DNA from 2 places in the Streptomyces sp. NPDC051907 genome. Region 2 is predicted to be linked to the other one. Evidence: riboswitches for the same ligand, from Rfam matches in the RefSeq annotation. Region 2 holds a riboswitch; the other holds the start of a gene.
What was found. A riboswitch is a leader RNA that binds a small molecule or an ion and turns the genes downstream of it on or off. The one in region 2 is predicted to bind thiamine pyrophosphate.
Positions count from the first base shown of each region.

Region 1: linked by a shared signal. The riboswitch ahead of thiC (phosphomethylpyrimidine synthase ThiC) and the one ahead of thiO (glycine oxidase ThiO) in region 2 are both predicted to bind thiamine pyrophosphate.

Region 1 is NZ_JBFAYB010000014.1:33,301-37,464, forward strand. It holds gene AB0M39_RS11250 (SsgA family sporulation/cell division regulator) at 1-49, shown strand, start outside; gene AB0M39_RS11255 (YibE/F family protein) at 311-1,669, opposite strand; TPP riboswitch at 1,742-1,876, shown strand; gene thiC (phosphomethylpyrimidine synthase ThiC) at 1,869-3,662, shown strand; gene AB0M39_RS11265 (hypothetical protein) at 4,061-4,164, opposite strand, start outside.
Region 2 is NZ_JBFAYB010000026.1:13,864-18,027, forward strand. It holds gene thiE (thiamine phosphate synthase) at 1-22, opposite strand, end outside; gene AB0M39_RS16480 (Rv2175c family DNA-binding protein) at 172-537, opposite strand; gene AB0M39_RS16485 (FAD-dependent oxidoreductase) at 580-1,752, opposite strand; gene AB0M39_RS16490 (hypothetical protein) at 1,952-2,293, opposite strand; TPP riboswitch at 2,345-2,457, shown strand; gene thiO (glycine oxidase ThiO) at 2,455-3,633, shown strand; gene thiS (sulfur carrier protein ThiS) at 3,651-3,851, shown strand; gene AB0M39_RS16505 (thiazole synthase) at 3,858-4,164, shown strand, end outside.

The sequences.
Region 1 (4,164 bases), on a different contig from region 2:
TCTGGAGGAGGCGCTCGGTCGCATCCTCGCGGAGGAGAACGCGGGCTGACAGCTTCTGTCCGCGTCCTGTTCCGATCCGCTTCTGATTCGCTGCCGATCCGCGCCGTGCGACGACCGGACCCGCCCGCCGCCCAGCCGCCTCGCCCGTCTGCTGTGCTGCCGCCTTGCCGTCCTGGCCTCTTGGCTTCTGACGCCCGTCGCGTTCGACGCGTGCGCCCGGTGCGCCGTCGGCTTCTGGGAGCCTCTGTATCTCCCGCGCACGCTATAGAGCCCTCGTAGCCCTGATAGCCCTCGTCGTCCTCATAGCGGCCTACTTCTTACGACGACGCCCCTTGCCGGTCCGTACAGGCGCCGAGCCCCCCGCTCCCGCTCCCGCTGCCGCCGGCCGGTCCGCCGAGACGACCAGCGCCGCGAGCACCGTGGTCACCGGCACCGACGCGACCAGGCCGATCGACCCGATCAGGGTCCGTACGATCTCCTCCGCCACGAGCTCGCTGGTGGCCACCGTCCCCACGCTGCTCTGCGCGATGGAGAACAGCAGCAGAAGCGGCAACGCCGCGCCCGCGTACGCGAGTACGAGCGTGTTGACGACGGAGGCGATGTGGTCGCGGCCGATCCGGATCCCCGCCCGGTACAGGCCGCGGGGACCCATCTCCGGGTTGGCCTGGTGCAGCTCCCACACCGCGGACGTCTGCGTCACCGTCACGTCGTCGAGCACGCCGAGCGAGCCGATGATGACCCCGGCCAGCAGCAGGCCGCTCATGTCGATGTTCGGGAAGAGCCCGTGGATCAGCCCGGTGTTGTCGTCCGTGTTGCCGCTCAGGCTGGCCCAGCCGATGAAGAGCGAGCCGAGCAGGCCGATCAGCAGCAGCGAGATCAGCGTGCCGAGGACCGCCACGGAGGTGCGGGCGGACAGGCCGTGGCACAGATAGAGCGCGATCAGCATGATGGCGCTCGCCCCGACCACCGCGACGATCAGCGGATTCGAGCCCTGCAGGATCGCGGGCAGGATGAACAGGGTCAGCACGGCGAACGAGAGAGCCAGCGCGATCAGCGCCATCACCCCTCGCATCCGCCCCACCAGCACCACCGCGAGCGCGAAGATCCCTGCCAGCAGCGCCATGGGGAACTCGCGGTCCACATCGGTCACCGAGTACTGGAGATCGCGGGGCGCGTCGGGCGCGTAGGCCACCACCACGCCCTGGCCCTCCTTCAACTGCCGTGGCGCGTCCGGCTGGACGACCTCGATGAAGGTCCGCCCCTTGTCCTTGCCGGTGGTGACCTCGATCGTCGCCTTTCCGCAGTCGGCCTGCCGGGCGTTGACCGCCTCGCGCCCCTGCGGCGTGGAGCCGCCGCCGGTCGGCGGCGGCTGGGCGGCGTTCACGTCCTTGCAGTCGATCTTCTCGACCTGCACGACTCTGCCCTGCTCGGTCTGCCGGTCGAAGCCGACGCCGGTCCGCTCGTGCGCGGGCGCGCCGCCCGGCCAGAGCACGACGAGGCCGACGACGACCGCCGTGGCGAAAGGAATCAGCACCGCCGCGATGACCTTGCGGAGGTGCTGGGAGACCGGTGCGGCAGGGCCATGGCTATGCGAGTGGCCATGGCCATCGGTGTGCCCGTGGCCAGGCTGCTGGGGCGGCTGGGGCGGGGGCGGCGGGGAAGCGGTCACCGACAGATCATCGCAAGAACGGAAGGGGCCCTACTGTTCAGCACGCCAAAGATGACGCTAGCGTGGGGGCACCTTTGCACACGCGGGAGCTCGGAGCACCGGGCTGAGAGGGCGCTGACCTCCGTACGAGCCGTATGGAAGCCGCTGCGTCGACCGCCGAACCTGTTACCGGGTAATGCCGGCGTAGGGAGTAGGTCTCATGACCGTTCAGGATGCACGCACGCCTGCCTCGAATCAGAGCGACGAGGGCGAGAGGACGCCCGGCTGGCACAAGGGCTACGTCCAAGGCTCGCGCCCCGACCTCCAGGTGCCGGTCCGGCAGGTGCACCTCACCAATGGCAAGGACGTGACGCTGTACGACACGTCCGGCCCGTACACCGACCCGAACGTCGAGACCGACGTCCGGCGCGGTCTGGCCCCGCTGCGCGAGAACTGGATCATCGGTCGCGGCGACACCGAGGAGTACGCGGGCCGTCCGGTCCGCCCCGAGGACGACGGCATCAAGCACACCTCGCCGCGCGGCGGGCTGCGCAATCTCGACGCGGTCTTCCCCGGCCGTCCGCGCCAGCCCCGCCGTGGCCGCGACGGGCAGGCGGTGACCCAGCTCGCGTACGCCCGCCGGGGCGAGATCACCCCGGAGATGGAGTACGTCGCGATCCGCGAGAACGTCTCCCCCGAGGTCGTGCGCGAGGAGATCGCCGCAGGCCGGGCGGTGCTGCCGGCGAATGTGAACCACCCGGAGATCGAGCCGATGATCATCGGCAAGCGGTTCCTGGTGAAGGTCAACGCCAACATCGGCAACTCCGCGGTCACCTCCTCCATCGAGGAGGAGGTCGAGAAGATGACCTGGGCGACGCGCTGGGGCGCGGACACCGTCATGGACCTCTCCACCGGCCGCAACATCCACACCACCCGCGAGTGGGTGCTGCGCAACTCCCCCGTGCCGATCGGCACCGTGCCGCTCTACCAGGCTCTCGAGAAGGTCGACGGCCGGGCCGAGGAGCTGACCTGGGAGATCTACAAGGACACGGTCATCGAGCAGGCCGAGCAGGGCGTCGACTACATGACGGTCCACGCCGGCGTGCTGCTGCGCTACGTCCCGCTGACCGCGCGCCGCAAGACCGGCATCGTCTCGCGCGGCGGCTCGATCATGGCGGCCTGGTGCCTGGCGCACCACAAGGAGTCGTTCCTGTACGAGAACTTCGAGGAGCTCTGCGAGATCCTCGCCTCGTACGACGTGACGTACTCCCTCGGCGACGGTCTGCGGCCCGGCTCGATCGCCGACGCCAACGACGAGGCGCAGTTCGCGGAGTTGCGCACGCTCGGGGAACTCAACACGATCGCCAAGCGTTTCCATGTGCAGACGATGATCGAAGGACCCGGTCACGTCCCGATGCACAAGATCAAGGAGAACATCGACCTCCAGCAGGAGATCTGCGAGGAGGCCCCCTTCTATACGCTCGGCCCGCTCACCACGGACGTGGCCCCGGCGTATGACCACATCACCTCCGGCATCGGGGCGGCGATGATCGCCTGGTGGGGCACGGCCATGCTCTGCTACGTCACGCCCAAGGAGCACCTGGGCCTGCCCAACCGCGACGATGTGAAGACCGGCGTCATCACCTACAAGATCGCCGCGCATGCGGCGGACCTGGCCAAGGGGCACCCCGGGGCGCAGGAGTGGGACGACGCGCTGTCGGACGCGCGCTTTGAGTTCCGGTGGGAGGACCAGTTCAACCTGGCCCTCGACCCGGACACGGCACGGGAGTTCCACGACGAGACGCTCCCGGCGGAGCCCGCGAAGACGGCGCACTTCTGCTCGATGTGCGGCCCGAAGTTCTGCTCGATGAAGATCAGCCGGAGCATCACCGAGCAGTTCGCCCCTGACCTGGCGGTATCGGCTTCGGAGGCGGAGGTCGAGGCGGGGATGCTGGAGAAGTCGCGGGAGTTCGCGGCGAGCGGCAACCGCGTCTACCTGCCCATGGCGGACTGACGCCAGGGGGCGCTGACGAGCGTCGCCGCCGGCGTGCGTCGGCATCGGCATGCGTCGACGTCGGCGGGGCGCGGGACGTCCTTCGCCGTGTGCTGCTGCGTGCCGGGTGCCGTCGGCTGACGAACAGCGGGTGGCGCCGAGGCCTCAGCCCGAACGGGGCCTCGCCGCCCATCCGCCCGCCCGCCCGCGCGGGCAGGCGGCTTGCGGACGCGCCCGCAGCGTCGCCGACGACTTCCGGGTCGATCGGCGCCTCGGCAGCCCGCATGGCCCCTGGGCCGCGCGCCGGTCGATGGCCCGCCGCTCAACGGCCCGTCGGTCAGCAGCGCGTCCGTGAACGGCGCGTCGGTGACCGGCCTGTCGGCGAACGGACCGTCGGTGAAACGGCCTGTTCGGTCGGGTCACTCCGGCTGGTGCTCGGGGCCGCCGAAGTCGGGGCTGGTGAAGTCCGGGCTGGTGAACGTGGGCCGCTGGCCGGCCGTCGAGCCCTCGCTCGGGCTGGAGT
Region 2 (4,164 bases):
ACGCGGCGCGGGCCGTGGACATGGGCAATTCCCCCGTTGGGTCGGCGGTGTGCGGGCAGGGGCCAGGCAGCCCCGGCACGCACACCGCAGCTGGCGGCGTCCCTGGTGTCCAGGGACGCCGGAGTGTCCAGGGTGCTCAGGCCCCTGGGAACGTCGGAATCTCTGAGGACGTCAGACGGCGAGCGCCTGAGCCCGGCGCTTCACCTCCGTGCCGCGATTCTCGCCCAGCGCCTGCGCGGGCGTGCCCGGCAGGGTCGGGTCGGGGGTGAAGAGCCACTCGAGCATCTCTTCGTCGGTGAAGCCGTCGTCCCTCAGAAGGGTCAGGGTCCCGGCGAGGCCCTTGACCACCTTGTCGCCGTCGATGAAGGCGGCAGGCACCTGAAGCGCCCGGTTCTCACCGCGGCGCACGGCGATCAGCTGGCCCTCCTTGACCAGCTGCCGTACGCGTGTCACCTCGACATCGAGCATTTCCGCGATGTCGGGAAGGTAGAGCCAGGCGGGGACGAGAGCATCGGTTTTTGCGTCAATCTCGGTCACAGGACAAGCGTGCCATCCCGGACTGACAGTGGGTAGCCGGGCCTACAGAGCTGCGGCCTTCAGAGGGACGGCCGGGTCGGCGGCGCGCTCGGGATCGAGCCGCGCCCCGGACTGGATGAGCTTGCGGCCCTGCGCCAGGTCACGGGCCCGCCCCACGGCCAGCAGCGCCACCAGGACGCCCTCCCGCAGCCAGAGCACCGACCACGCCTCGCCGGCGGAGTCGCCGCGCCACACGGTCGTGTCGGCGGCCGCGTGATGGCCCGCGTACTGCACGAACCGGCCGAACTGCTCCGACCAGAAGTAGGGCACCGGGTCGTACGCCTCCGAGGTCCCGCCGTCGCCCGCGACGATGTCGGCGGCGACCGTGCGCGGCCCCTGGAGGGCGTTGTCCCAGTGGTGCACGAGCAGCCGCTCGCCATAGCGGCCGGAGGGGAAGGAGGCGCAGTCCCCCACCGCGTACACGTCGGGCTGCGAGGTGCGCAGATGATCGTCCGCCGTGATTGCGCCGTCCGGGCCCAGCTCGACGCCGGAGCCGGCCAGCCACGCGGTCGCGGGCCGCGCGCCGATGCCGACGACCACCGCGCCGGCGGGGAGCTGCCGGCCGTCCGCGAGGAGCACCGCGCCGGGCTCGACGTCGGCCACGCGCGCGTGGGTGAGCAGTTCGACGCCGTACTCGGCGTACCAGTCGGCCATCGGGGCGGCGACCTCCGCGGGCAGGGCGCCGGCCAGCGGGCGCTCCTCGGCCTCGACCACGGTGACCGCGCAGCCCGCCTCGCGGGCGGCCGTGGCGAACTCCGCGCCGATCCACCCCGCGCCGACGACCACCACGTCGTGCTGCTCGGCGAGGACGGGCCGCAGCCGCGCGGCGTCGTCGACCGTGCGCAGCAGATGGACGCCGGGGACGCCCTCGGAGCCTCGCAGGGTGATCGGCTCCGCGCCGGTGGCGATGACCAGGACGTCGTACGGGACGGGGCCGGCCTCGGTGTCCAGCTCGTGGGCCGCGGGGCGGACGCCGGTCACCTCGCAGCCGAGCCGCAGCTCGACGTCGAGGTCCTCGAAGTCGACCTCGAAGGCGGAGTCCTCGGCCTTGCCGAGCAGGATCGCCTTGGAGAGCGGGGGCCTGTCGTACGGCTGATGGGGCTCGGCGCCGATCAGCGTGACCGGTCCGGTGAAGCCCTTCTCCCGCAGGGCCACCGCGGTCTGGACGCCGGCCATGCCCGCGCCGACGACCACGATCCGCCGCGTCCCGGGCGCGGCGGCGCCCTGCTCCGCCGCCGGGTCGGACTGCCGGCCCTGTGCCGGGTCGGTCCGCCGCTCCGACGCCTCGGCCCGCCAGTCCGGCGCCGGGTCGGTCCGCTGCTCTGTCTCCTGCTGCCGCTCGCTCACCCGATCACCTTACGCATCTGACGATCCGTCAGGAAGGGAGTTCCTCCACGACGCTGGTCCCGCTGCCCTCCTGAGACTCCCACTCCCAGCTCTCCTCAAGGCGCACGCGCCCGTCCGCCAGCTCGACGACCGTGGACACGCAGTGCCCCGAGGACGTCCCGCCGTCCGTCTTCAACTGGACATAACGGAAGTCCAGCCGGTCGCCCTCCCGCGTCCCGACGAGGTGTCCGCGGACCACGTCGCCGCCCTCGTACTCGGCCCAGATCCTCCCCTGTGCCTCGTGGTACGCGAACCGGGTCCGCGTGCCCACCTGGCCCGGAGCCTGGTCGGCGACCGGGGAGAGTACGAGTCCGTCGAGCGACTTCGCCACAGCGGCTGCTCCCTTACTGACAGTTGGGGCCTGGGGTTAGGGTGGCCACCGTAAAGCACTCGCGGGAGCCCGGACGCACCGGGCTGAGAGGGAGGCTGGGCGGCCTCCGACCGTACGAACCTGATCCGGGTCATGCCGGCGAAGGGAGGGGCTGGACGCCCATGCCTCGTACCGAAGACTCATCCGAAGACTCATCCGACGTCCTCGTCGTCGGGGGCGGAATCATCGGCCTGGTCACGGCCTGGCGGGCGGCGCAGCGCGGACTGCGCGTCACCGTCGCCGATCCGGAGCCGGGCGGCGGAGCGGCTCAGGTCGCGGCCGGCATGCTCGCCGCCGTCACCGAGCTCCACTACGGCGAGCAGACGCTCCTCGGCCTCAACCTGGAGTCCGCGCGGCGCTACCCCGCCTTCGTCGCCGAGCTGGAGGAGGCGAGCGGCGAGCCGGTCGGCTACCGCGCCTGCGGCACCCTCGCCGTCGCGCTCGACTCCGACGACCGCGCTCACCTGCGGGAGCTGCACGCACTCCAGCGCCGGTCCGGGCTGGAGTCGGAGTGGCTGACCGGCCGCGAGTGCCGTCGCCTGGAGCCGATGCTCGCGCCCGGCGTACGCGGCGGGCTACGGGTGGACGGCGACCACCAGGTCGACCCGCGGCGGCTGGCGAAGGCGCTGACGGTGGCGTGCGAGCGGGCCGGGGTGCAGTTCCGCCACGGCTGGGCCGAGCGGCTCTCGGTGGTACGGGACCGCGCCGCGGGCGTGGTGCTGACCGACGGAACGCAGCTCGCAGCGGACCAGGTGGTCCTGGCGGGCGGCTCGCTCAGCGGCCGGCTGGGCGGGGTGCCCGACGCCGTGCTGCCGCCGGTACGGCCGGTGAAGGGGCAGGTGCTGCGGCTGACCGTGCCGCGCGCGTACGCGCCCTTCCTGTCGCGGACCGTACGGGCCGTGGTGCGCGGCAGCCATGTCTATCTGGTGCCGCGCGAGAACGGCGAGCTGGTCGTGGGCGCGACCAGCGAGGAGCTCGGCTGGGACACCACGGTCACCGCGGGCGGGGTGTACGAGCTGCTGCGCGACGCGCACGAGCTGGTGCCCGGCATCACCGAGCTGCCCCTGACCGAGACCCGCGCCGGGCTGCGGCCCGGCTCCCCCGACAACGCCCCGCTGCTGGGCCCGACCACGCTGCCCGGCCTGCACCTGGCCACCGGGCACTACCGCAACGGCGTCCTGCTCACCCCTCTCACCGGCGACGTCATGGCGCACGCGCTGGTCGCCGGCGAGCTCCCGGACGAGGCCCGCCCCTTCACTCCCCGCCGCTTCTCCCCCGTACGTCAGGAGCAGCTCGTATGACCGTGTCAGTGACTCGTATGACCGTGTCAGTGAACGGAGAGCCACGCGACGTCGCGGCCGGCACGACGCTGGACACGCTGGTCGCCACGCTCACCGCGGCGCCCTCCGGGGTCGCCGCCGCCCTCAACGAGACCGTCGTCCCGCGCAGCCAGTGGGCCGGCGCCCGGCTCGGCGACGGCGACCGGGTCGAGGTCCTCACCGCAGTGCAGGGAGGCTGATCAGCCATGGCCGACGACCGTTTCGTCCTGGGCGGCACGGAGTTCTCGTCCCGTCTGATCATGGGCACGGGCGGGGCGCCAAGCCTCGACGTGCTGGAACGCTCCCTCGTCGCGAGCGGCGCCGAGCTCACCACCGTCGCGATGCGCCGCGTCGACCCGACCGTGCGGGGCTCCGTGCTCTCCGTCCTGGAGAGGCTGAACATCCGCCTCCTGCCCAACACCGCGGGCTGCTTCACCGCCGGGGAGGCCGTCCTCACCGCCCGCCTCGCGCGCGAGGCGCTCGGCACGGACTGGGTCAAGCTCGAGGTCGTCG